2 regions of the Saccharopolyspora gregorii genome follow, and region 1 is predicted to be linked to the other one. Evidence: riboswitches for the same ligand, from Rfam matches in the RefSeq annotation. Region 1 holds a riboswitch; the other holds the start of a gene.
The links. Region 1 has a riboswitch for thiamine pyrophosphate ahead of thiO (glycine oxidase ThiO). Riboswitches for the same ligand answer to the same signal wherever they lie in the genome.
Positions count from the first base shown of each region.

Region 1 (4,206 bases):
ATGCCCGCTTCGGCGACCGTCGCCCCCGCGCCGCTGGAGAAGGCAGCCACCCAGCTCGAAGCCATGCAGCGCGACTTCGGCCTCACCGCCGACCAGGCGCAGGCCCGGCTGCACAGCGAGGCCATCGCCAACACCGCGGACCGGACGCTGCGCGGCGTGCTCGCCGACGCGTTCGGCGGTTCGCGCTACGACGCCGAGCTGGGCAAGCTCGTCGTCGGCACCACCGACGCGAACCTGGTCGACGAGATCCGCGCCGCGGGCGCCGAGCCGAAGCTGGTCGAGCACAGCACCGCGCAGCTGGCCGGCGTCGTCGACGGGCTCAACACCCGCCAGGCGCCGCAGGGCGTCACCGGCTGGTACCTGGACTCGGCCGCCAACTCGGTCGTGGTCACCGCCGCCGAGGGCGCGGGTGCCGCCGCGAACGAGTTCGTGCACGCCACCGGGGTCGACGCGCAGGCCGTGCGCGTCGTCGAATCCGCGGAGTCCCCGCGCATCCTCGCCGACGTGATCGGCGGCAACGCCTACACGATCGGCGGCAGCGCCCGCTGTTCCGTCGGCTTCTCGGTGGAGGGCGGCTTCGTCAGCGCCGGGCACTGCGGCAGCGAGGGCGACACCACCAGCACGCCGTCCGGCACCTTCGCGGGCTCCTCGTTCCCCGGGGACGACTACTCCTACGTGGAGGTCGCTTCCGGTGAGACCCCGCGCGGCCTGGTGAACGACTACGCGGGCGGCACCGTCGGCGTCGCCGGTTCGACCGAGGCCGCCGAGGGCGCCTCGATCTGCCGGTCCGGCTCCACCAGCGGCTGGCACTGCGGCACCGTCCAGGCCAAGAACCAGACGGTGAACTACGCCGAGGGCACCGTCACCGGGCTGACCCGCACCGACGCGTGCGCCGAGCCCGGCGACTCCGGCGGCTCGTGGCTGGCCGGTGACCAGGCGCAGGGCGTGACCTCCGGTGGTTCGGGCGACTGCACCAGCGGTGGCACGACCTACTTCCAGCCGGTCAACGAGATCCTGGACGCCTACGGCCTGACCCTGATCACGGAGTGATCGGGAGCCCGGTCACCGGGTGATGGCAGCCGGACGGGCTGCGTCTCAGCCCCACGAGACGCAGCCCGTCTCGTTTTAATTTTGCTACTTCTGCTGCGTAGCACGGGGGTGGCGGAACCTCAGCGGGATTCTCGCTGCGGGATCTTTTTCACCGGTGGCTCCGCCACAGGCGAAAAAGCTGTCCTCGCGAGAATCCCGCTGAGAACCCGCGGGTGGTCCCGTTGCGTGCTGGGTCTCCGCTCAGCGGCTTTGCCGCTGACAGGAAAGAGTCGCGACCCGGCCGGGCCGGGTCGGTGGTCAGGTGGGTAGTCCGGCCTTGAGGGATTCGGCGGCGGCGCGCGGATCGTCGGCCTCGGTGATGGCCCGGACCACCACGATCCGCTCCGCGCCCGCCGCGACCACCTCGGCGAGGTTGTCGTGGCCGACGCCGCCGATCGCGAACCACGGCCTGCCGTGCCCGCGGTGCTCCGCGGCGTGGCGCACCAGCTCGATGCCCGCCGCCTCCCGGCCCGGTTTCGTCGGCGTCGTCCACACCGGGCCGGTGCAGAAGTAGTCCACGCCCGGTTCGGTCGACGCCGCGTCCGCCTGCACCACGTCGTGCGTGGAACGCCCCAGCACCACCTCGTCGCCGACGATGCGCCGCGCCACGTCCACCGGCAGGTCGTCCTGCCCCAGGTGCAGCACGTCGGCCTTCGCGGCCAGCGCCACGTCCGCGCGGTCGTTCACCGCCAGCAGCGCGCCGTGCCGCACGCAGGCCTCCGCGAGCACCTCCAGCGCCGCCAGCTCCTGCCGCGCCTCCAGCGGCGCCCCGCCGGGCCCCTTGTCCCGCAGCTGGACGACGTCCACGCCGCCGGACAGCGCGGCGTCGGCGAACTCCGCCAGATCGCCCCGCTCCGCGCGCGCATCGGTGCAGAGGTACAACCGTGCGTCGGCGAGCCGCGTGCGGATGCCGTAACCGTCCAATCCGGGCATGCCCCCAGGGTAGTCCGCGGCCGGGCGGCGGCTGACCTCGCGCGGGCGGGTGAGTACGGTGGTGGTGGTTGGCACGGGAGCCCGGGATCCGGGCTGAGAGGGGGCGCAGGCCCCGACCGTCGAACCTGATCCGGGTCATGCCGGCGCAGGGAGCGCAGATGCAGCAGCAGTCGTCCGTCACCGTCGTCGGTGGCGGGGTCATCGGTCTCTCCGTCGCGTGGACGGCCGCGCGCGCGGGCCACCGCGTCGAAGTCGTCGATGCGGGGGAGCGGCGTGCGTCGTGGGTCGCGGGCGGGATGCTCGCCCCGGTCGCCGAGGCCGCGCCGGGGGAAGAGGAACTGCTGGAGCTCGGGTCCGAGTCGCTGCGCCGCTGGCCGTCGTTCGCCGCCGAGCTGGCCCGCGGGTCCGGGCTGCCGTCCGGGCTGCGCCGGGAGGGCACGCTGGTGGTCGGCGTGGACGGTGCCGACCGCGCCGAGCTGGACATGCTCGCCGACCACCTCGCCTCGCTGGGGCGCACCGTCACCCGGCTCGGCGGCCGGGAGGTGCGCCGCCTCGAACCCTCGCTGGGGCCCGCGGTGCGGCGCGGCCTGGAGGTGCCCGGCGATCTGGCGGTGGACAACCGGCTGGCGCTGGCCGCGCTGCGGGCCGCGGCGGAGGCGGCGGGCGTCCGGTTCCGCGCCGGGGCGGCGCGGTGGGTGCGGCCGGGCGAGGTGGAGCTCGCCGAGCGGACCCTGCGCTGCGACGTCGCGGTGATCGCCGCCGGTGCCCGCTCCGGCGAGCTGCACCCGGCGCTCACCGGCCGGATCCGCCCGGTCAAGGGCGAGGTGCTGCGGCTGCGGGCGCGCCCCACCGCGCTGCCCCCGCCCGCGCGCACCGTGCGCGGCCCGGTGCGCGGCAGGCAGGTCTACCTGGTCCCGCGCGACGACGGCGGGCTCGTCGTCGGCGCCACCCAGCACGACGCCGGGTTCGACGAGACCGTCACCGCCGGCGGCGTCCGCGACCTGCTGGCCGACGCGGAACGGGTGCTGCCGGGCATCGCCGAGTACGAGCTGCTCGAAGCCGTCGCCGGGCTGCGGCCCGGCACGCACGACAACCTGCCGGTGATCGGCGAACTGGAGCCGGGGGTGCTGGCCGCGACCGGCCACCACCGCAACGGGTTCCTGCTCGCGCCGATCACCGCGGACGCGGTGCTGGCAGAGCTGTCGGGCCGCGAACCACCGGTCGCCGGACCGGTTCCCGCAGGCGACGGAGGAGGTCGACCGTGCAAGTGGTGATCAACGGGGCGGAACGTCCCGTGCAGGTGGACGCGACGCTGGCGGCGGTGCTCGCCGAGTTCGGCGTGCCCGAGCGCGGCGTCGCCGTCGCCGTGGACGGGACCGTGGTGCCCAGGGCGAACTGGCAGGCGACGGAACTCCGCGACGGGGCGGCCGTCGAAGTGCTCACCGCGGTGCAAGGGGGCTGACGTGGACGACGCGCTGGTGATCGCGGGCCGGGAGTTCGGTTCCCGGCTGATCACGGGGACCGGAGGAGCGGCGAACCTGTCGGTGCTGGAGCGGGCGCTGCTGGCCTCCGGCACCGAGCTGACCACGGTGGCGATGCGCCGCGCCGACGCCGGGGGCCGCACCGGCGTGCTGGACCTGCTGCACCGGCTCGGCATCGAGGCGCTGCCGAACACCGCGGGCTGCCGCACGGCGGCGGAGGCGGTGCTCACCGCGCAGCTCGCCAGGGAGGCGCTGGGGACGAACTGGGTGAAGCTGGAGGTGGTGGCCGACGAGGACACGCTGCTGCCGGACCCGGTGGAGCTGCTGGACGCGGCCGAGCAGCTCGTCGACCAGGGCTTCGTGGTGCTGGCCTACACCAACGACGACCCGGTGCTGGCGACGCGGCTGGAGGACGTGGGCTGCGCGGCGGTGATGCCGCTGGGCTCGCCGATCGGCACCGGGCTGGGCATCCGGAACCCGCACAACATCGAGATGATCGTGTCCCGCGCGTCGGTGCCGGTCGTGCTCGACGCGGGCATCGGCACCGCCTCCGACGCGGCGCTGGCGATGGAGCTGGGGTGCGACGCGGTGCTGCTGGCCAGCGCCGTCACCCGGGCCCAGGACCCGGAGCGGATGGCCGCCGCGATGCGCGCCGCTGTCGAAGCGGGCCGCCTCGCCGCCGGGGCGGGGCGCATCCCGCAGC
Region 1 is NZ_CP059556.1:436,930-441,135, forward strand. It holds gene H1226_RS01980 (S1 family peptidase) at 1-1,050, shown strand, start outside; gene thiE (thiamine phosphate synthase) at 1,348-2,022, opposite strand; TPP riboswitch at 2,086-2,191, shown strand; gene thiO (glycine oxidase ThiO) at 2,181-3,296, shown strand; gene thiS (sulfur carrier protein ThiS) at 3,284-3,484, shown strand; gene thiG (thiazole synthase) at 3,486-4,206, shown strand, end outside.

Region 2 (4,206 bases), 1.2 Mb from region 1:
GCCGCCACCGCAGACCCTGCGGGCAGCTCGGGCAGCACCGGATGGAGCGCGTCGAGGTAGCCGCGCAGCAGCCGCACCCCGGGAACCCGGCCGCCCGCCGGTTCGCCGACGCGCAGCGGACAGCCCACGTCGTCGAGGATCCCGCGCGGCACGACGAGGCTGCGCGCGGTCAACGGGCGGTCCGCGCTGCACCGCGCCGGGCGGCGACTGTCCCACACCAGCACGTCCCCGGGGACCAGCGACCACTCCGCACCGCCCTGCTCGAAGCGGACACCCCCGGCGTCGACGAGCAGCACGACGACGAAGTCGCCGTCGGTCCCGGCGAGCTGGCGGGCACCGCGCACCCCGCTGAACGGCGCGGTCGCGCACTCGACCAGCGCTAGGTCGTCGATCCGGTGGCGGTGCAGCGAGGCGCGGAACCCGTCCGCGGGTGGCGGTATCCGCACCGACCAGGGCAGGTCGGCGGTCGCCAGCGCGAACTCCGCTTCGACGGGGCTCGCGCGGCGGGGCCCCTCGACCGGCAGCGGATCCGGACGGTTCGACATCGCATCACACCGTTCGAGAGCGGCACGGCGCCGCGGAGAGCGAGCAGGTTCGACCGGAGGAACACCGCCACCGCGCCGAATAGTTCCGGTCGACCGGTGCGCATCGGGACCGGTGCCGGATCGCGATGATTGCCGATCGGCTGACCCTCGATCGAGGACGAACGGCGGGGCGACCGCGATTCCGGCGCCCGCCACCGCACCGACCCGGGCACGTCCGAGTGAAAGCGCTGCGGGGTCGGTAGCGCAGCGCGGCCCGCCGCGAACTGCGGGCGGCGCACCCCGGAACAGCTGAGTCGCACGCCGTGACCAGGCGATTTACGTTGTGCGCATGCAGCACATCACCCTGATCTGCGGAGACTGCAACGGCAAGGGGTGCAGCAACTGCGGCGGCACCGGCACGATCACCATCGTCGAGGACTAGGACCGCGCCGAGCGGCCGCGAAACCCGCCCCGAGCAGGCCGTGCGCGGCGGGCAGCGCTGCTAGCGTGCCGAAATGGCCGCCAACGGGACCGTCCTGGTCATCGGAGCCGGGGTGATCGGGCTCAGCACCGCCGTGATCCTCGCCGAATCCGGCGTGCCGGTGCGCGTGCGCACCGACGAGCCACCCGCCGACACCACCTCCGCCGTCGCCGGCGCGATCTGGGGGCCGGCGCTGCTGCAACCTGCCGACCGGGTGCGCCGGTGGGTCGCCGACACCTACCGCGCGCTGGTCGAACTGGCCGCCGACGACACCAGCGGAGTGCACCTCGCCACCGGGCGGATGGCCGCCCGCGTCGACCTCGGCGACCAGCTGCCGCCCGAAGCGCTGCTGCTGCCCGACCTGCGCCGCTGCACCCCGGACGAGCTGCCCGCCGGGTTCCGCAGCGGCTACCGGGCGACGCTCCCGCTGATCGACATGCCGCGCTACCTCGAACACCTCACCGGGAGACTGCTCGCCGCCGGCGGCGAACTGCTGATCAGCCCGGTGTCCTCGCTGGCCGACGCCGCGGCCGAAGCGGACCGCATCGTCAACTGCACCGGGGTCGGCGCGCACGAGCTCGTCGGCGACCCCGGCGTGCGGCCCGTGCGGGGGCAGCACGTCCTCGTCCGCAACCCCGGCATCAGCGAGTACTTCGTCGAAGTCGGCGCCGGACCCGAGTTCACCTCGTACGTCCCGCACGGCGACCGAGTCGTGCTCGGCGGCGTCGCGGGCGAGCACGACTGGTCCCGCGCACCCGACCGCGACGACAGCGCCGCCGTGCTGCGCCGCTGCGCGCAGGTCGAACCGCTGCTCGCCGGCGCCGAAGTCCTCGGCGAGACCGTCGGACTGCGCCCCGGGCGCGACGCCGTGCGGCTGGAAACCGAACGGTTCGGCGGCGCCACCGTCGTGCACGACTACGGGCACTCCGGCTGCGGGGTGTCGCTGTCCTGGGGCTGCGCCGCCGAAGCCGCCGGGCTCGTCCTCGGCCGACCGGTGCGCTGACCGGCTCACGCCAACGCGTCGACCACCCCGTCGATCTCCTCCGCCAGCGTGAAGTCCTTCGCGGTGAGGCCACCCGCCGAATGCGTCGAGAGGGCGAACACGACGGTGCGCCAGCGGATGTCCAGATCCGGGTGGTGGTTCTCGCTCTCCGCGATCTCCGCGACCCGGTTCACCGCCTGGATGGCCTGCGGGAAGCTCGCGAACTCCACGCTCCGCACGATCGTGGTGCCGTCCTGGGCCCACTCCGGCAGCCGGGACAGCGATTCGGCGACCTGGGTGTCGTTCAGCAGTTCGGTCATGCCCACATGGTGGTCGTCGGACGGCCGGAACGCGACCGTCGACCCCCGGCTCGGTGGCGGCACGTAGACTGCCGGTCGCCACGGGAGTCCAGCGCGCTGGGCTGAGAGGAGGGGCGCATCCCCTCGACCGTCCGCACCTGAACCGGATCATGCCGGCGCAGGGAGGTGTCGCGATCAGCTCGAGTTCGCACGCGTGGCCGAGACCGGTGTGCTACTCGGGAGGACCGTTGAACCCCTTACTGCGCTGGGCCGCGGCACTCGCCGCCGCCGCGCTCACCACCGGATGTTCGCTCATCGGGAGCTCCGGCGAGGACACCGCGGCGCGCACCGTCACCCTCGTCGCGCACGACTCGTTCGTCGCCGACCCGGCGCTGCTCGCCGACTTCGAGAAGCGCAGCGGCATCCACCTGGAGATCCGCAACAGCGGTGACGCCGGAGAGCTGACCAACAAGCTGGCGCTGTCCAAGGCGGCACCGCTCGGCGACGTCGCCTACGGCGTGGACTCCACCTTCGCCTCCCGCGCGCTGCGCGCCGACGTGTTCGCCCCGTACCGGCCCGCCGCCGCCGACCGCGGACCGCAGCGCTACGCCCAGGACCAGCAGAACCGGCTCACCGCCGTCGACGTCGCCGACGTGTGCCTGAACATCGACACCGCCTGGTTCGCCGCGCACCGGCTGCCGGAGCCGACGACGCTGCGCGACCTCACCGATCCCCGCTACCGAGACCTGACCTCGATGCCGGACCCGACGACGTCCTCCCCTGGCTTGGCGTTCCTGCTCGGCACCATCGACGCCTTCGGCGAGCCCGGTTGGCAGGACTACTGGCGCGCCCTCGACGCCAACGGCGTGCGGCTGTCCTCCGGCTGGGAAGAGGCCTACAACCAGGACTTCTCCGGTTCCACCGGCCAGGGGCCGCGACCGATCGTGCTGTCCTACGCGTCCTCGCCCGCCGCCGAGGTCGACGAGAACGGTGCGCCGCGCACCAAGGCCCTGCTCGACACCTGCTACCGGCAGGTCGAGTACGCGGGCGTGCTCACCGGCGCGAAGGACCCGCAGGCGGCGCGGGAAGTGGTGGACTTCCTGCTCTCGTCCGAGTTCCAAGGTCAGGTCGCCGACCAGATGTACGTGTACCCCGCGGTCGACGGGGTGCCGCTGCCCGAAGGCTGGGCGGCCAGCGCGCCGCTGCCGCCGCGGCCCGCGGAACTGCCCGCCGACGAGGTGGAGAACAACCGGGACCGGTGGGTCGAGCAGTGGCGGACGCTGGTCCGGGGATGACCGGCGAACTCCGCCGCCGGGTTGCGGTGGCGCTGGCCGCGGCGGTCGTCCTCGGCTTCCTCGGGGTCTTCTTCGCCTGGCCCGTCGCGGCGATCATCGGGCTGGGCGTGCGCGGCGACGTCGGAGCGGTGCTCGCCGAGCCGGCCACCTGGCGGCTCGTCGGCTTCACCCTCGGGCAGGCCGCCGCGTCCACCGCGGTCGCGCTGCTCTGCGGGCTGCCGCTCGCCTACGTGCTCGCCAGGCTCGTCCTGCCCGGTACAGGGCTGCTGCGGGTCGCGGTGACCGTGCCGTTCGTGCTGCCGACGATCGTCGTGGGCATGGCCTTCCGCGCGTTGTTCGGCGCCGACGGGGGAGTGCTGCCGATCGTGCTGGCCAACGCGTTCTTCAACGTCGCCGTCGTCGCGCGCACCGTCAGCGGGTTGTGGGGGCACCTGGACCGGCGGATGGAGGACGCCGCCCGATCGCTGGGAGCCGGGCGGCTGCGCACCTTCACCTCGGTGACGCTGCCCGCGTTGCTGCCCGCGCTCGGATCGGCGGCGGCCGTCGTGTTCCTGTTCAGCGCCACCAGCTTCGGGGTGGTGCTGGTGCTCGGCGGCGGTCGGCTGCGCACCCTGGAGACGGAGAT
Region 2 is NZ_CP059556.1:5,600,287-5,604,492, reverse strand. It holds gene H1226_RS24510 (AraC family transcriptional regulator) at 1-545, opposite strand, end outside; gene H1226_RS24505 (FAD-dependent oxidoreductase) at 1,040-2,008, shown strand; gene H1226_RS24500 (4a-hydroxytetrahydrobiopterin dehydratase) at 2,014-2,307, opposite strand; TPP riboswitch at 2,378-2,488, shown strand; gene H1226_RS24495 (thiamine ABC transporter substrate-binding protein) at 2,535-3,581, shown strand; gene H1226_RS24490 (ABC transporter permease) at 3,578-4,206, shown strand, end outside.
Region 2: it holds a riboswitch for thiamine pyrophosphate, as region 1 does, so the genes downstream of both, H1226_RS24495 (thiamine ABC transporter substrate-binding protein) here and thiO (glycine oxidase ThiO) in region 1, are expected to answer to the same signal.